DNA from 3 places in the Actinoplanes sp. NPDC000266 genome. Region 3 is predicted to be linked to each of the others. Evidence: riboswitches for the same ligand, from Rfam matches in the RefSeq annotation. Region 3 holds a riboswitch; each other region holds the start of a gene.
The links. Region 3 has a riboswitch for cyclic di-AMP ahead of ACFY36_RS26385 (coiled-coil domain-containing protein). Riboswitches for the same ligand answer to the same signal wherever they lie in the genome.

Region 1 (5,657 bases), on a different contig from region 3:
AACACCGCCGCCGACCAGGCGGCCCGGCTGGCCAACGCGGGCGTGGCCGACGGCGACGGTTTCTACACCAACGTCTCGAACTTCCAGTCCACCGCGAACGAGACCGCGTTCGGCCGCTCGGTCCTGAGCGCGCTGTCCGGCCGCGGCATCTCCGGCAAGCGCCAGGTCATCGACACGAGCCGCAACGGCGGCGCGGCCGGCGACTGGTGCGGCGACGACAACACCGACCGCCGGATCGGCCGCTACCCCACGCTCGACACCGGCGACGCGAACATCGACGCCTTCCTGTGGGTGAAGCCCCCGGGCGAGGCCGACGGCTGCCGGTACGCGGCTGGATCGTTCCAGCCCGACCTGGCCGCCAGCCTGGCCACCGGAGCACCGCTCCCGCCGACCACCGGCCCCACCACCCCGCCGACCACCCCGCCGACGACCCCTCCGACCACGACCCCTCCCACCACGACCCCTCCCACCACGGCGCCCCCGACCACTCCCCCGCCGGCCGGCGCGTGCGGCGCGACCTACGTGACGACGAGCTCCTGGCAGGGCGGCTTCCAGGGCAAGGTCACCGTCAAGGCCGGCGGCAGCGCGGTCACCAGCTGGTCGGTCTCCTGGACCCTGGCCTCCGGCCAGTCGATCAGCCAGGTCTGGAGTGGCAACCTCTCGATGAACGGCTCACTGGCGACCGTCCGCAACGCCGCCTGGAACGGCTCCCTCGCCCCGGGCGCCACCGCCGAGTTCGGATTCATCGCCTCCGGCCCCACCAGCACACCGTTCATCACCTGCACGGCTTAGCAGGTCCCCACCGCCCACCCCGGCCCGCGCGGCCGGGGTGGGCAATGCCCGCTCCTTTGCCATTTCGCCGAGTTCGGGAGGTTCGGCAACAGGTCAATGCCCGATGAAATTGTGTGCCCTAATTCACATTGCTAAATAAACGGAGAGTAGTCGTACGAATACAGAATGTTTCTGAAATTCTGAATGACCCCGCAAAAAGGACGCCGGCCAGCGTGCCAACTACTGCGAGTGATTCGGCCGCTCGCTGGACAGAATGAAAATCCGGTGTAGCAAGATGGTGCCGGCCACCACGCCGGCTCGTGACGATCGGTTCACGCCGAGCCCTGCCCGGGCCGATCGCCGCGACCGCGAGCAAGCAGGACCACCGCGAAGGCATCCGGGGCAGGGACGGGGGATCCACCATCGGCCCACTCCCCGTGGGCCTCGGGGTGAAGCCGCCCCTGGCGGCCGGGCAACCTTCCCGCCCGAACCCGACAGCTAACCTCGCAGGCGTGCCGGAAGGACTCTCTCCCGTGCACGAACGAAGTTCGGGCCGGTGCCGCATGTCTGCCGGCGCCGGCACCATCGCCCTGTCCCTGGCCGTCGGCCTGCTGATCGCGCCGTCCGGCGCCACCGCGAGCACGAGCACCGCGGTGCGGGTCGAGGCGGCGGCCAAGAAGAAAGTCTCGGTCCGCACCACGTTCACGCCCAGATCGCTGAAGCTGGGCCGGACGGTGAAGATCACGGTCACCTACCGCAACCCGGCCAACGGCGCCGCCGTCACCTCCGGCTCGGTACGGCTCCAGGCGCTTCGCGGCGGCAAGTGGGCCACCTGGGCCGTACGGAAACTGAACAGCAAGGGCACGGTCAGCTTCACCTCAGCGCCGAGGGTGACCGGGCACTTCCGTACGGCGTACACCGGCAATGGGGTTTTCGCCGGTCACACCGGCCGCGCCTTCAAGGTCACCGTGATCAAGCCGGCGCCGAACAAGGCCGGGCGGATCCTGGCCGAGGCGCGGAAACACGTCGGCAAGCTCTATCTGTACGGCGCCGCCGGCCCCAACCGGTTCGACTGCTCCGGCTACACGATGTACGTCTACCGCAAGTCGATCGGCGTCAAGCTGCCGCACAAGGCCGATTCGCAGCAGCGGTACGGCCGTGGGGTCAGCAAGAGCGCCAAGCAGCCCGGTGATCTGCTCATCTCGCGCCGGGGGTCGTACGGCTACCACGCCGCCATCTACGCCGGCAACGGCTACATGTACGACTCGCCCCACAGCGGCTCGCGCATCAGCAAGCGCAAGATCTTCAGCGCGAACTACGTCGTACGCCGGTTCTAAAGATTGCGGCGTACGACGGTGACGCCGCACGCCAGAAGGAAGAACAACGCCACTGTGCCCATCCGGAGCCAGGGTGTGTCGGTGATCTTGCGATCGGTGCCGATGGAGACGCTGATGGCGAGGTTGGCCGCGAACATGACACCGAGGAAGACGGTGATGAGCCGCTCGGCCGTGGTCCACCGTGACCAGTAGGCCCACGCGCCGAGCACGGTGCCGAACAGGAAGAGCGCCGAGACGAGGATGAACGGGATGGCCAGGCGCCATCGCATCATCGGGCTCATCGGCGCTCTTCCCCACCATCGGCCAGCCGGCGGGCCTCGCGCTCGTACCGGGCACGATCCTCGGCGGTCAGGTCCCGCTGCGACTTGGCGAAGGCGGCGGCCAGACCCTGCGCGTGCCACGGATTGTTCGCGGCCTCGCGCAGGCCGGCCTCGCCGGACAGCACGGTACGGGCGAGGGAGCCCATCGCGTCGTCCCTGCCCCGGGTGTCGGCCAGGTGGCGCAGGACCGCGCGGGCCAGGGGCTCGTCGGCGATGCCGCCGCTCATAGGATCCTCCTCAGTAGCCGGCGGGGTGATGGTACGGGGCGACGGACGGCAGGTCCTTCACGGCGATGTCGGCCTTCACCGCGCCGATCGAACCGGCGATCAGCTTGATCATGTCCTCGGTCTTGCCGTAGAAGTCCGAGATGTGCTTGTACAGGTCGTACGCCTGCCACGTGTAGTAGGCGGCGACGCTGTACCCGGCCAGCGCGCCGATCCCGGTCTCGATCAGCGCGGTGCCCACGGCCGAGGCCGCGTTGATGATGATGAGCAGGTCGATCAGATCGGTGATCAGCCCCGCGACCACGTCGACCAGTTTCTTCACCGCCTCGGCGGCCTGAAGGTAGAGCTGTTTGTACTGCCCGCAGGCGTCGTTGAGCGCGGCCGCCGCGAGCCCCAGCTGCAACTGGAACTCCTGCTCGGCCTCGGCCGCCCGCCCACGCCAGACACTGGGCACGTCCTGGGCCCCGGCGAGAAGGTTGGCGCCCAGATCACGCGAGGCGGCCCCGATGTGGCCCATCGCCATGGCACAGTGCGTGTACGCCTTCCAGTCCCCGCCGACGTCCTTGGCCCACCCTTCGAGCGGGTCGAAGCTGAACAGCCAGATGCTGATCTGCCGAAGCCACGCCGCCGGGCTGACCAGATCGGCCAGCGGATTGATCGACCACATCTCGATCCCGACCGCGTACTCCGGATTGGTCAGCCGCGCCGTGGGCTCCCCGACATCGGCGAAAGCGGCGTGCGCGTCGGGCCGCTGCCGGCCAAGCATTTCTCCGACGTACGCCACGTCCTTCGCCCCCGGATAGGAGGCGTCCACCCGCGCGGCCGCACCCTGATCGGCCCGCGCGTAGTCGTTCTGCGCCGCGTTCACTTGAGACCCGGCCCCACGGGTCAGCGAGTCGAGCCGCGCCAGGGCAGCGGTCAGCTCCTCGTACACCTCTTTGTGGGGCCCGATGACCATCATCAGAAAGCCCTCGGAGACCATCGGCAGATCACAGTGCCGCTTGGTGTAATCAAGCACGTCGACGGCATCCCCGGACGCCCGCGCGTACTGGTTGTAGAGACCGGTGAGCCCGGCCGGATCGACATAGAACTCGCTCATGCTCCCCCGCATCAGTCAATCGACAACTGTCGCAGCCGCGCGAAACTGAACACCCGACTAGGGCGCTTTTTGCAAATGGCTCATGGCCACATCGTCGCAACATATTCTATAAAACCGGTAGGTATTGTAGGTCGCATGTTTCCGATCACCGAGCGCCCGAGCCTCCGCGACGACGACGAGACCTTCCGGCTGCAACTCGAGAACAGCGCGATCCGCAGCCGGATGGTCGCCCGCGGCGACCGCCTGCCCGACATCCCGCTGGTCGAGGTCGACCTCGGGCCGATCCATCTCGACCGGCTGCGGCACACCGGGCCGGTCGTGCTGGCCTTCTTCCGGCACGCGAGCTCACCCGAGTGCGACGCCGCCCTGCGGCTCTACCAGTACACGCTCGCCCCGGCCCTGGCCGCGCTGGACGCGCACCTCGTGGCGGTCAGCCCGCAGGCGCCGGACCGGCTCGCAGCCGTCAAGAGACGGCACGACCTCAGCTACCTGGTCGCGTCCGATCCTCGGCACACCCTCATCGACGCGCTCAACATCGGCTTCGCCAGCTGAGGCGCCGAACGGACGCTCGGCACCGGCCGCGCCGTCCTGCCGTTCGCCACGGTCGTGGTCGCCGACCGCGCCGGCCTGGTCCGCCTGGCCGACGTGCGCGCCGACTGGACCTCGATCACCGCACCCGGAACCATCATCCGCGCCGTTCAGGCGCTCTGAAACAGCGCGGCCAGCGCCGCGTCCGAGGCGGCCAGGGCGTCCCGGTCGTACGTGCTGCCGGCGGCGACCAGCTCGGCCGCGCCCGTACGGTCGAACAGCTCGCCCAGCCGGCTTTCGACCTGCCCGGCCGTGCCGGCGATGGCCGCGGCGACGGTCTGCTCGAGATATTGCCGCTGGCGCGGGGTGCGGTCGGCGGCTTTGGCGACGGCAACCGGTTCGAGGGGCGGGAACACGCCGGTCGTACGGCTCTGCGCCATCGCCCACGCCTCCGGAAGAAGCAGATCGGCCGCCTCGGCGGCGGTGTCAGCGACCAGCACGTCGAGGCTGACCGCCACCCACGGCTCCGCCTGCCGGGGCGAGGGCCGGAATTCGCGGCGATAGCGGTCCAGCGCGCCCTTCCCGTCGTGAAGAAGCGGATCGTGAAGAAGCGGACCACCCACGATCACCGGCAGCCCGAGCGCCGCCGCGATCTCCAGCCCGCTGCCGGTGGCCAGGACGTACATCGGCACCTCCCCGTGCGGCCGCGGATGCAGCCCGACCTCCGACGTCCCGTCGAGGAACCCGCGCAGCTCCTCCAGATCGGCGGCGAAGTCCCGCTCGGCCTGCCGGAGCGCCCGCCGCACGGGCGGGGTGAACCCGGGCGACCGCCCCAGCCCCAGATCGACCCGCCCCGGCGCGAAGGCCGACAGCGTCGCGAACTGCTCGGCCACCACGAGCGGCTGGTGATGCGGCAACATCACCCCGGCCGAGCCGATCCGGATCGTCGCCGTCGCCCCGGCCACGGCGGCCAGCAGAACCGCCGGGGCCGACCCGGCGATCCCGGGCACCCCGTGATGCTCGGCCACCCAGAACCGTCCGTACCCGAGCCGTTCGGCGCTCACCGCCCGGGCCACCGTCCCCGCGAGCGCCCGCGCGCCGGGTTCGCCGGCGCGCGTACGGGATCGGTCGAGCAGCGAGACCTGAAACTGAGAGTCGATCACTGAGGTTCCAGCGCCTTCGGGCGGGAGCTTGTTCCGCGTATCGGCAGCTCCGACACGATGACGGCCACCACGATGAGCACACCTCCGGCCAGCGCGCCCGTGGTCAGGCGCTCACCGGCCAGGCGGCCGATCAGGGCGGCCCAGACCGGCTCGCCGGCGTAGATGACCGTGGCCCGGGTGGGCGAGACCGAGCGCTGGGCCCAGTTCATCGTGAC
Region 2 (5,657 bases), on a different contig from region 3:
GGCGGACCCGCAGACGTTCCGCGTCGAGCATCGCGAGCAGCCAGCGGCCGTACGGATTGCCGGGCGAGATGGCCAGCGCGGCCCGGGCCGCCGCCACGGCGACCTCGCGGTTACCGGCGTCGCGTTCGACGTCGGCCACCGTCAGCAGGCCCTCCACCGAGTTCGGATCCAGCGAGCGACCGTGTGCGGCGGCCGCCCGCGCCCTCGGGTAGTCCTTGGCCGAGGCCAGCGCGCGGGCGAGCACGAAGTGGCCGGTCGGCTCGGCGGGTTCCAGACGTACGGCCTCGGCCGCGGCCGAGACGGCGTCGCGCGAGCGGATCATGACGATGAGGTTCTCGGCCCGTTCGGCGTGGGCGTCGGCGAACTGCGGTGCCGCCGCGACCGCGGCGTCGGCCGTGGCCAGGGCGCCGGCGTAGTCACGCCGCAGGCGCAGGACCGACGCGAGCAGCGTCAGCAGGCGGGCGTCACCCGGGTCGGCGGCCAGACCGTCGCGGGCCGCCTTCTCCGCCTCGTCGTAGCGGCCCACCTGCGCCAGCCGGTGGGCCCGCCCGTAGGCGCCGGCCGGCTCACTCAACGGATCTTGCGCTTCTTGAGGTAGGCCGCCAGGTCGTCGTACTCGCCGGACTCGTTGGCGAACATGGCCACGTTGCGGGCCGTGGCGAACCAGCCGTCGGTGGAGGGGCGGACCTCCCGTACGGCGTCGAGCATGTCCTGCTGGTTGATCATGCGAATGTCGCCGCTGGCGATGGAGTCGCGCATGGCGAACTCGGCCGCCGTCTCGCATACGTGGGCCAGGTCGGCGCCCGAGTAGTGGTCGGTGGCGTCGGCCACGCGGCCCAGGTCGATGCCGGCCACCGGGCGGTCGCGCAGGTGGTACTGGAGGATCGCCTCGCGCGCGGGCTTGTCGGGCGGCAGCACCAGCACCGTACGGTCGAGGCGGCCCGGACGGCGCAGCGCCGAGTCGATGTCCCAGGGCGCGTTGGTCGCGGCCAGCACGAAGACGCCGTCGTTGTTGCCGTCGACCCCGTCGAGCTCGGTCAGCAGCTGGTTGACCACCGTGCGCATGGACGACGAGTTGAGCTGGCTGCGCTTGTGGCCCAGCGCGTCGATCTCGTCGAGGAACAGCACGCAGGGCGCGTGGCCGCGGGCCGAGTCGAACAGGTCGTGCAGGTTGCGCTCGGAGCTGCCCACCCACATGTTGAGCACGTCGGTGATCGACAGGGAGATGAACGAGGCGCCCATCTCGCCGGCCACCGCGCGGGCCAGGAAGGTCTTGCCGCAGCCGGGCGGGCCGTAGAGCAGCAGGCCGCCGCGCAGGCTCTTGCCGAACAGGCTGCGCAGCTTGGGGTTGCGCATCGGGCCCAGGAACGAGATCTCGAGGCGCTTCTTGACCTCCTCCATGCCGCCGACGTCGGCCAGGGTGATTCTCGAGGTCTCGACGTCGAAGGCACGGTCGGCGTGACCCTGTACGGGGTCGGGTTCGCCGTCGGCCCGGGTGAACCGCGGCGGCACCACGTCACCGAACTCCTGCTCCATGGCCGCCCAGTCGACATCCTGAGGGGGCGTGGCGGGGGCGGGTGCGGGCGGCGACGAGGGGGTCAGGGCGGCGCCCATCAGTTTCTGGGCGGTGGCGTTGCCCGGCTCGCGGGCCAGGACCTGGGCGGCGTGCCCGATCGCCTCTCCCCCACGACCGGCCGCCACGAGCAACTCCGCCAGGTGCAGCCGCAACGGCAGGTCGTCCGGGCTGGCCTCCACGGCCGCGGTGAGGCTGTCGATCAAGGGCGAGTCGCTCATGACATCGAATTATGCAACGCCCCGGGAACAGCCGAGGCCGCCAGGGCTCCTGCCCGGGCGGCCTCGACCGTACGAACTCGGGAATCAGCCCGGCCGGCGGAAGCCCGCGATGGGCATCCGGTCGATCTCCGCCATCCGCACGTGATCCCCCGTGTGCGGAGCGTGGACCATCAGGCCGCCACCGATGTAGATGCCGACGTGATGGAGACTTCCCGGGAAGAAGAAGACCAGGTCACCCGGTTGCAACTCGTCCCGCGACACCGCCTTGCCCTCGCCCCACTGGTCTTTCGTGTAGTGGTCGAGGTGCACACCGACGCTGGCCCAGGCCTCCTGGGTCAGACCGGAGCAGTCGTACGAGTTCGGGCCTGCCGACCCGAAGACGTACGGCTTGCCGATCAGGTCGCACGCGCGCTGTGCCGCACGCCCGCCCTTGTCATTGGTGTACGTGACCGGACAGGCACCCAGGCGCAGGGGCCCATCCGAGGCGTCCGCCGAGCCGTACGCCTGGATCCGCAGTTTCTGCAGCGAAGTGATCTTGGTTTGGATCGCCTTCTTGCGCGTGCCCAGGTCCTTGTCGCGCGCGGCGACGGACTTGGTCACGACATCCAGGTCGGACTTGGTGGCGGAAAGCTTGTCGCGCAGCGCCGCCACGCCCTTGATCTGCTCCTGCTGATGACGAGCGAGCTGATCGAGATAGGTCAGCTTGTCGGTCAGCCCGGTCGGCGAGCCACTGATGATCATGGCGTCGAGGGCGTTCGGCGCACCCTGCTTGTACGCGTCGACGGCCAGGCCTTGCACCTGGGCCATCGCCAGGTCGACCTGCACCTGGAGCGGAGTCAGCTGGGCGGCGAGCTTCTTCTGCTGAGCGCGGTTCTTGAGCAGCTGGTTGTGCACATCGTTGTACTGCTCGATGACCGGCTCGAGTTCGTTCCACTGCTTGTCGATCTGAGCCTCGACCGAGGAGGGCGAGGGTGTGGCGTGCGCGACGGCTGGTCCGGTGACAACGACCCCGACCGCCGCGAGTGCGCAGACGAGCCCGCGCAGAACTGCGGCGCGGCCGCGCGCCCCAATCCGTTTCACGTTGGGTGTGATGTCCTTTCTTCCCTCGTGCCGCCGACCGGGTTAGCTGACGGGTTCGGACGGGAAGACGCGTCCGGCCGCGACGCGTCGCGGCTTCACCCCAACCACTCGGGTCCCCGGTTCGCCCACACGGCGATTAGGCGGTGGTCCGTCAGATCGGCCGGGTGGACGATGGGGGGCTGCCGAACCGGGGACCACCGTACTCCGGATCATGTGGAGAACTGAAGCCGCCGCGTACGGGAAACTGCTTGCTCAGGACGGCATACGCAGAGTCACTAGAGCGGCCAGTGGTCCAGCGCACGATCGAGCCAGGGCACCACCAGGATCACCGTGGGTAGCACCAGCAGACCCACGGCGGCGAGCCCGGCGGCGACGTTGAGGCCGACGGACACGGTGTGCGGCTGGCCGAGCCGGGCCAGCCGGCGACGCCTGGCGTCACCCGTCGGATCGGCCCGCGCGTCCTCCGCCAGGGGGATGGCATCGGTCAACCGCTCGAGGGCGGCTCGCAGCGGCTCCGCCCCGGTCTTCCTCCGCGCCACGTCGTCCGAGATCATTTCCAGGAGCAGATGTACGGCGTCAAGGGGCGCCCGGCTCCGCAGAGGCCCCGGCACGGCGCGGTAGAACGCGGTGAACGACTCCATCACCACCTCGTGCCGATGACGGAGGTGGGTCTGCTCGTGGGCGAGGACCGCGTCGACCTGCTCCCGGTCGAGCACCTGGAGCACGCCGTTGCTCAGGACCACGCGCGGCTCGCGGCCGGGCACGCAGTAGGCCAGCGGCAGCGCCCCGTCGAGCACGCGCAGGTTGTCGGGGCCGAGCTCGCGGTGCTGCTCGGCCCGGTCGAGCAGGTCGACCAGCTCACGGTGGCGGGCCCGGCGCGCCCGCGAGCGCCGGGTGACCCCGGCCAGCGAGACGATCAGGCGCAGGATGATGACACCGGCCACGACCAGGGCGCCGATGAGCGCGGCGGCGGCGACCGGCTTGCCCGAGCCGGCGGCCCGGGTGACCTCATACGGCGCGGAGAGCACGACGCCGAGCGCGGACAGCACCGCGCTCAGCGTGATCGACTGCCAGAGCAGCACGGCCGCGACCGGCGCCCGGTCGGGCCAGCGCGCGCGGGCCAGCGCGCCCGGGACGACCAGCGACAGGGTCAGGCCGAGCGCGCCGAGCAGGAGCGCGGTCACCCCTCCGGCCGCCCTGAAAAGGAACGGCAAGCCGTCATTTCTTTGTGACGGCTTCGATTGCCGCCTTCAGGGCGTCGGGCGACAACTGCCCCATGAAGTAGGCCAGGGCGGCATCCTGGTCGCCGCTGGCGGTGAGCGCGTCGAGCATGAGGCCGGCGGTCATCTCCTCCCGCGACTGCGCGGGCACGTACTTGTAAGCGCGGTCCTCGTCCTGCTGGATGACGACGCGCTTTTTCGTCAAGCGGTTGAGCACGGTCATCACGGTCGTGTAGGCGAGGTCGCGCTCCCGGAGCCGCTCGTGCACCTGCCGCACGGTGAGCGGCTCCCCCGCGTCCCACAACTGCCGCATGACCTCGCGTTCCAGGTCCCCGAGAGCCATGTATGCCATCTTACACAGGCCTACTGCACAGCGTCGTACTACGCGTCGTAGTATCTACTACGAGACGTCGTAGAGGGGGCATTCCCATGGACGTGCTGGACCTGACCCGGCTCCAGTTCGCGGTGGTGACGATCTATCACTACTTCTTCGTGCCGCTGTCGATCAGCCTGGCCGCGGCCGCCGCCGGCCTGCAGATCGCGTGGCTGCGCACCAAGCGGGAGGAATACCTGCATCTCACGAAGTTCGTCGGCAAGATCCTGATCGTCACCTTCGCCGTCGGTGTCGTCACCGGCCTCGTGCAGGAGTTCCAGTTCGGACTGGGCTGGAGCAACTTCGCCAAGTTCTACGGCGACGTCTTCGGGCCCACGCTGGCCATCGAGGGCATGCTCGCCTTCTTCCTGGAGGCGACGTTCCTCGCGCTCTGGTATTTCGGATGGGACCGGCTGCCCCGCCTCGTGCACACGGCCACCATCGTCATCGTTGCGATCGGCACCGTGCTGTCCGCGTTCATCATCCTGGCCGCCAACTCCTTCATGCAGCACCCGGTGGCGTACGAGCTCGACCCGGTGACCAACCGCGCGCGCCTCACGTCGTTCACCGAGCTGCTGCTCAACAAGGTCAACCTGGCCGCGTTCCCGCACACCCTGGCCGGCGCGATCATGGTGGGCGGGGCGCTGCTGCTGGCCCTCGGCGTGTGGCGGCTCGCGGCCGACGGCACGTTCCGGATCATGGCGCGGCTCGGCGCCTGGATGACGCTGGCCGGCGGGGCGCTGACCGCGCTCACCGGCGACCACCTCGGCAAGGTCATGACCGAGGTGCAGCCGATGAAGATGGCCGCGGCCGAGGCCCTCTACGAGACGACCAAGGGCGCGCCGTTCTCCATCTTCACGCTCGGCTCGCCGTTCCCGGACTTCTCGCTCGACATCCCGTGGCTGCTCTCCATCCTGGCCAAGGGCAACCCGACGGCGACCGTGCAGGGCATCAACGACCTTCAGGCGCAGTACGCCGCCCAGTACGGCCCTGGCTCGTACGTGCCCATGATCCCGGTGGCGTTCTGGTCGTTCCGCGTGATGATCGGCGCCGGCATGCTGGCCGCGGCCGTGGCGGCGTACTACCTGTGGCGTACGAGGAAGCACCGTGACGCCCCGCGCTGGCTGACCCGCTGGCTGCCGCTGATCCCGGTCCTGCCCGCGGTCGCCAACACCTTCGGCTGGATCTTC
Region 3 (5,657 bases):
CCATAAAGACTTTTCTCCTTCCTCATAGGTACGAGAGGCACCACCGTGATCCGTGAACGGGCTTATCCCGTGGACCCTTGGCACATCCGGGAGACTCGCCTCGACCTGGATCTGCTGGCCCAGTCCGAGTCGGTGTTCGCGCTGAGCAACGGGCATATCGGGATCCGCGGAAATCTGGACGAGGGTGAGCCGCACGGCTTGCCGGGCACTTATCTGAACTCGTTCTACGAGCTGCGCCCACTGCCGTATGCCGAGGCCGGGTACGGCTTCCCGGAGTCGGGGCAGACGATGGTCAACGTGACCAACGCCAAGTTGATGCGGCTGCTGGTCGACGACGAGCCGTTCGACGTGCGTTATGGCGAGCTGCGCTCCCACGAACGCGTGCTCGACCTGCGGGCGGGCACGCTGGAGCGCACCGTCGAGTGGGTGTCGCCGTCCGGGCAGGCCATCCGGGTCCGCACCGTGCGCATGGTGTCGTTCACCCAGCGCTCCGTCGTGGCGTTCCTGTACGAGGTGGAGCCGCTGGACAGCACGGCCCGGCTGATCCTGCAGTCCGAGCTGGTGGCCAACGAGCAGCTCCCGGCCATGAGCAAGGACCCGCGGGTGGCGGCCGTGCTGGATCACCCGCTGCAGTCCGAGGAAGTCCTCGAGCAGCGCACCGGCGGTCTGCTGGTACACCGCACCAAAGCCTCCGACCTGCGGATGGCCGCGGCCATGGAGCACCTGGTGGAGACGCCGGGCAAGCACGCGGTGACCACCGAAGGACACCCGGACTGGCTGCGCACCACGGTGGCCTGCAAGCTGGAGCCGGGCCAGAAACTGCGGGTCGTCAAGATCGCCGCGTACGGCTGGTCCAGCCACCGCTCGCTGCCGGCCGTGCGTGACCAGGTCGGCGCGGCCCTGGCGTCGGCCCGGCTGGATGGCTGGGAGGGCCTGGTCGACGCCCAGCGCGAATACCTGGACGCCTTCTGGGACCACTCCGACGTTCGCGTCGAGGGCGACCCGGAGGTGCAGCAGGCGGTCCGCTTCGGGCTGTTCCACACACTGCAGGCCGGTGCCCGGGCCGAGCAGCGCCCGATCGGCTCCAAGGGCCTGTCCGGCCCCGGCTACGACGGCCACACGTTCTGGGACGCCGAGACCTTCGTGCTGCCCGCGCTGACGTACACCCAGCCCAGCGCGGCGGCCGACGTGCTGCGGTGGCGGCACTCGACGCTCGACCTGGCCCGGGAGCGTGCGCAGACCCTCGGCCTGCAGGGTGCCGCGTTCCCGTGGCGGACCATCCGGGGGCAGGAGTGCTCGGCCTACTGGCCGGCCGGCACCGCGGGCTTCCACATCGGCGCCGACATCGCCGACGCCGTGCGGCGCTACGTGCAGGCCACCGGGGATTACGACTTCGAGCGTGAGTACGGCCTCGAGCTGCTGGTCGAGACGGCCCGGCTGTGGCGCTCGCTCGGGCACCACGACCGGCACGGCCGCTTCCACATCGACGGCGTGACCGGCCCCGACGAGTACACAGCCGTGGTCGACGACAACATCTACACCAACCTGCTGGCCCAGCAGAACCTGCTGACCGCGGCCGACGCGGCCAAGCGTCACCCCGACCTGGCCCGCAAGCTCGGCGTCGACGACGAGGAGACGGCGAGCTGGCGTGACGCGGCGGCCTCGGTCCACATCCCGTACGACCGGGAGCTCGGGGTGCACCAGCAGTCGGAGGGCTTCACCCGGCTCCAGGAGTGGGACTTCGAGAACACCCCGCCCGAGGCGTACCCGCTGCTGCTCAACTACCCGTACTTCGACCTGTACCGCAAGCAGGTGGTCAAGCAGGCCGACCTGGTGATGGCCATGTACGTGCGCGGTGACGCGTTCACGCCGGAGGAGAAGGCGCGCAACTTCGCCTACTACGAGGCCCGGACCGTCCGCGACTCGTCGCTGTCGGCCTGCATCCAGGCCGTGATGGCGGCCGAGACGGGTCACCTGGAGCTGGCGCACGACTATCTGGGCGAGGCCGCCCTGATGGACCTGCACGATCTGCACCAGAACTCGCGCGACGGGCTGCACATCGCGTCGCTGGCCGGCACGTGGATCTCGCTGGTGGCCGGCCTCGGCGGCATGCGTGACTTCAACGGCCAGCTGTCGTTCGCGCCGCGGCTGCCCAGCCGGATCAACGCGCTGGACTTCTCGCTGCTGTGGCGGGGCCTTCGCCTGCGGGTGAACGTGACCCCCGAGGAGGTCACGTACTCGCTGCGCAACGGTGGCGGCTCGGCCCGGCTGGTGCTGCTGCACCACGGCAAGGAGGTCGAGGTGACCCAGGTCAAGCCGGTGACCGTGCCCAACCCGGCGCCGTCGCAGGTCGGCCCGGCCCCGACCCAGCCCGCCGGGCGGGCCCCGGTGCGCCGCGCCACCGCCTGACAACAGCAAAGAAGAGGCCCCGGTCATCGCGACCGGGGCCTCTTCGTAGGTCTTTTAAAGCATCGACACGTGCACGTGGTCGGTGTGGGCGCTGGGCCCGTGATAGGCCCTCCACTCGCCCTCGGAGGGGAACCAGATCTGCTTGTACCAGATCACGTAATAGATGCCGAGCCGATCCGCGTTGCGGACCAGGAACGCCATCAGGTTGTTCCCGTATTCCTTCATGTCCGCGTTGTGCGCGACCGCGAAGCCGCTGTCCTGCAACGACCAGTCGCAGGCCCGGCCCTTCGGATGCTCGAACGGGCCGCCGTCGCGGTGACAGCCCACGAATCTGTCGAAGCCCGCCTTCTGCGTCTCTTTCAGCATGTTCAATGTGCGGGCGGTGATGCAGCCGCTGGTCGTCGGATCCTTCACCGTGCACGACTCGGGCGAGAAACCGCCCTCGGAATTGCGCGGCGCGGGTTTCGCCTTCGGCGATTGGGCGAGCACGTGGCCCTGGGTGAGGCCTTCGCCGCCGACCAGGTTGAGGGCCTGGTTGGCCGCCTCTTTCTGCTTCTTCATCGCGACCAGGTTGGTCTGCTGCTTCTTGACCTCGGCGTCCAGCGCCACCTTGGACTTGGTGACCTCGTCGATCGCCTTGTTGAGCTCGGCGAGCTTCCGGTCGTGCTCGGTGTTGATCTCTTCGAGCGACATGGCCCGGGCCAGGAAGTCGTCCGAGCCCTTGCTGCTGAGCAGGAAGCTGGCCGCGTTCAGCTGGCCGAACCGGTACTGCTGGTTGGCGATCGCGTTGACCTCGGGAATCAACTCGTTGCGCCGCGCCTCGGCCGTCTTGATCTTGCCGGCCAGGGCCTTCTGCGCGGCCGTCGACTTGGCCACGGCGCCCTTGGCCTGGACGAACCGGCGGTTGGAGGACTCGATCAGCTCGTCGAGAGTCTGGTTTTCTTTGCCGGCCGACTCGTCCGGGGCCGCGGAGGTTCCGTCGCCGGGCTCGGCGTAGGCCGGAGAGAGGGGCGAGGCCAGGAAAGCGACAGAAACGATCGGCGCCAGGGCAAGCATCAGCCACCGGCGGGGTCGTACGGTCATGCAGGTTCCTTCCGGTTAACCGCCGACCGGGTTAGCTGACGGGTTCGGGACGGAAGCGATCCCTACCGCTGACGCGGATGCACCCCATGACTGACCTGGTTCCCCGGCTCGCCTCACGGCGATTGGGCGGTGGCCGCCGGCACCTCGGGGGCGGTGCCTGGTTGGGCGGGCCGGCGGCCAGTTTACCCGAGAACAAGACAGGCTTCAGGCCTCGCGAAACAGTATTCGCGTGTTCCACCTGTGACATTGAGTAATTGCGACTACAGTGCGTCGCCATTCAATTGCGTCGCGTGTGATAACTGTCGATCGTTCGATGTCTTCGGTATGGTCGGTGCCGGTCCCCACCCCCAGGGGATCGCCGCCTAATCGTTTCCGGACGAGCCGGGGAACCAATCTTTCCGGGGTGAATCCGCGCCAGCGGTAGGGATCAACTTCCGTCCCGAACCCGTCAGCTAACTCGGTCGGCGGCCGACGGAAGGAACAGGTGTGCGGCAGAAGACTGTCCGGCGACGATTGGCAGCCACCCTGGCGATGCTCGTCGCGATTTCTGGCCTCGCCTTAGCGGTGGCCGCCCCGGCGTCAGCCGCGCCGGGCGACACGGGTGACGACGGCGAGGGCGCCCCCAAGACCCTCATCCAGCAGCTCGAAGCCGCCTCCAAGGGTTTCGTCGAGGCCAAGGAGGCGCTGGAGCGGTCGCGCAAGCGCCAGACCCAGCTCGCCGACAAGCTCAAGGAGCTCGACAAGCAGATCGCCCCGCGCCAGGCCGCGCTGGACGACATCATCCAGCAGTCGTACCGCACCGGGCGCCTCGGCCCGATGAGCGCGCTGCTCTCGGCCGGCTCGTCCGAGGGCTTCCTCGACCGGGCCGAGACGCTCGAGACGATCGCGGTCAAGGAGAACGCGGCGGTGGCGGCGCTCAAGACCACCCGCGACGCCCAGCAGGCGGCCAAGGTCGCCATCGACACCGAGGTGCGCAACGAACAGAAGCAGGTCGCCCTCATGGCCAAGCGCAAGACGCAGGCCGAGAGCGCCCTGAAGGCGGCGAACACCGGCGGGGACGACAAGACCGGCGAGGACGCCCCGCAGGCCAGTGACAAGGCGGTCAGCTCCTCCAGCAAGCAGAAGGCGGGCGCGGCGCCACGCGACTCCGACGGCTCCCTGCCGTCCGAGAGCTGCACCGAGCCCGACCCGACCACCAGCGGGTGCCTGAGCCCTCGTACGCTCAACGCCCTCAAGCAGGCGCAGGCGGACGGCTTCACCCGTTTCGTCGCCTGTTTCCGCGAGCAGAACAGCGGTGAGCACCCCAAGGGCAAAGCCTGCGACTTCGCCGCCGACAAGAACGGTTTCGGCGGCGTCGCCACGGGGGCCAGCAAGACGTACGGCACCAATCTCGCGAACTACTTCATCAACAACGCGGACCGGCTGGGCGTGCTCTACGTCATCTGGTTCGAGCGCATCTGGCTGCCGAGCAGCGGCTGGAAGGCGTACACCCGAGGAAACGGCGACCCTTCCAGCGACCACACGAACCACGTGCATCTTTCAATGCGGTGATCTTTTCAGGGAGTGCGGGACCTACTTGCGTACGTAGGTCTCGTACTCCTTCAAGACATCGTCGGTGGGACCGTCGGCGCGGATCACGCCCGATTCCAGCCAGATCGACCGCTCGCAGGTGTCGCGGATCGACTGCTCGCTGTGGCTGACCAGGAAGACCGTGCCGGCCTCCTCGCGCAGGTCACGCACCCGCTGCTCGCTGCGCTTGCGGAATTTCGCGTCACCGGTGGCCAGCGCCTCGTCGATCAGCAGCACGTCGTGCTTCTTGGCGGCGGCGATCGAGAAGCGCAGCCGGGCCGCCATGCCGGAGGAGTACGTCTTCATCGGCAGCGAGCTGAAGTCGCCCCGCTCGTCGATGCCGGAGAACTCGATGATCTCCTCGGTGCGCTCCTTGACCTGAGCCGGCGTCATGCCCATGGCCAAGCAGCCCAGCTCCACGTTTTTCACGCCGGAGAGGTCGTTCATCAGCACCGCGTTGACGCCCAGCAGCGACGGCTGACCGGAGGCGTAGATCGCACCGCCCCGCTCGACCGGCAGCAGGCCGGCGATCGCCCGCAACAGCGTCGACTTGCCGGAGCCGTTCGTGCCGATCAGGCCGATCGCCTCGCCCTTGT

Region 1: linked by a shared signal. The riboswitch ahead of ACFY36_RS01755 (C40 family peptidase) and the one ahead of ACFY36_RS26385 (coiled-coil domain-containing protein) in region 3 are both predicted to bind cyclic di-AMP.
Region 2: linked by a shared signal. The riboswitch ahead of ACFY36_RS07555 (C40 family peptidase) and the one ahead of ACFY36_RS26385 (coiled-coil domain-containing protein) in region 3 are both predicted to bind cyclic di-AMP.

The regions. Positions count from the first base shown of each region.
Region 1 is NZ_JBIAZI010000001.1:454,653-460,309, reverse strand. It holds gene ACFY36_RS01760 (glycoside hydrolase family 6 protein) at 1-792, shown strand, start outside; cyclic di-AMP (ydaO/yuaA leader) riboswitch at 1,148-1,299, shown strand; gene ACFY36_RS01755 (C40 family peptidase) at 1,335-2,108, shown strand; gene ACFY36_RS01750 (hypothetical protein) at 2,105-2,389, opposite strand; gene ACFY36_RS01745 (hypothetical protein) at 2,386-2,655, opposite strand; gene ACFY36_RS01740 (hypothetical protein) at 2,666-3,751, opposite strand; gene ACFY36_RS01735 (redoxin domain-containing protein) at 3,887-4,303, shown strand; gene ACFY36_RS01730 (MsnO8 family LLM class oxidoreductase) at 4,450-5,442, opposite strand; gene ACFY36_RS01725 (DMT family transporter) at 5,439-5,657, opposite strand, start outside.
Region 2 is NZ_JBIAZI010000002.1:260,294-265,950, forward strand. It holds gene ACFY36_RS07545 (tetratricopeptide repeat protein) at 1-574, opposite strand, end outside; gene ACFY36_RS07550 (AAA family ATPase) at 571-1,794, opposite strand; gene ACFY36_RS07555 (C40 family peptidase) at 1,879-2,874, opposite strand; cyclic di-AMP (ydaO/yuaA leader) riboswitch at 2,890-3,027, opposite strand; gene ACFY36_RS07560 (M56 family metallopeptidase) at 3,150-4,088, opposite strand; gene ACFY36_RS07565 (BlaI/MecI/CopY family transcriptional regulator) at 4,093-4,437, opposite strand; gene ACFY36_RS07570 (cytochrome ubiquinol oxidase subunit I) at 4,524-5,657, shown strand, end outside.
Region 3 is NZ_JBIAZI010000006.1:461,418-467,074, reverse strand. It holds gene ACFY36_RS26395 (glycoside hydrolase family 65 protein) at 46-2,409, shown strand; gene ACFY36_RS26390 (coiled-coil domain-containing protein) at 2,464-3,492, opposite strand; cyclic di-AMP (ydaO/yuaA leader) riboswitch at 3,498-3,631, opposite strand; cyclic di-AMP (ydaO/yuaA leader) riboswitch at 3,842-3,975, shown strand; gene ACFY36_RS26385 (coiled-coil domain-containing protein) at 4,024-5,043, shown strand; gene ACFY36_RS26380 (ABC transporter ATP-binding protein) at 5,065-5,657, opposite strand, start outside.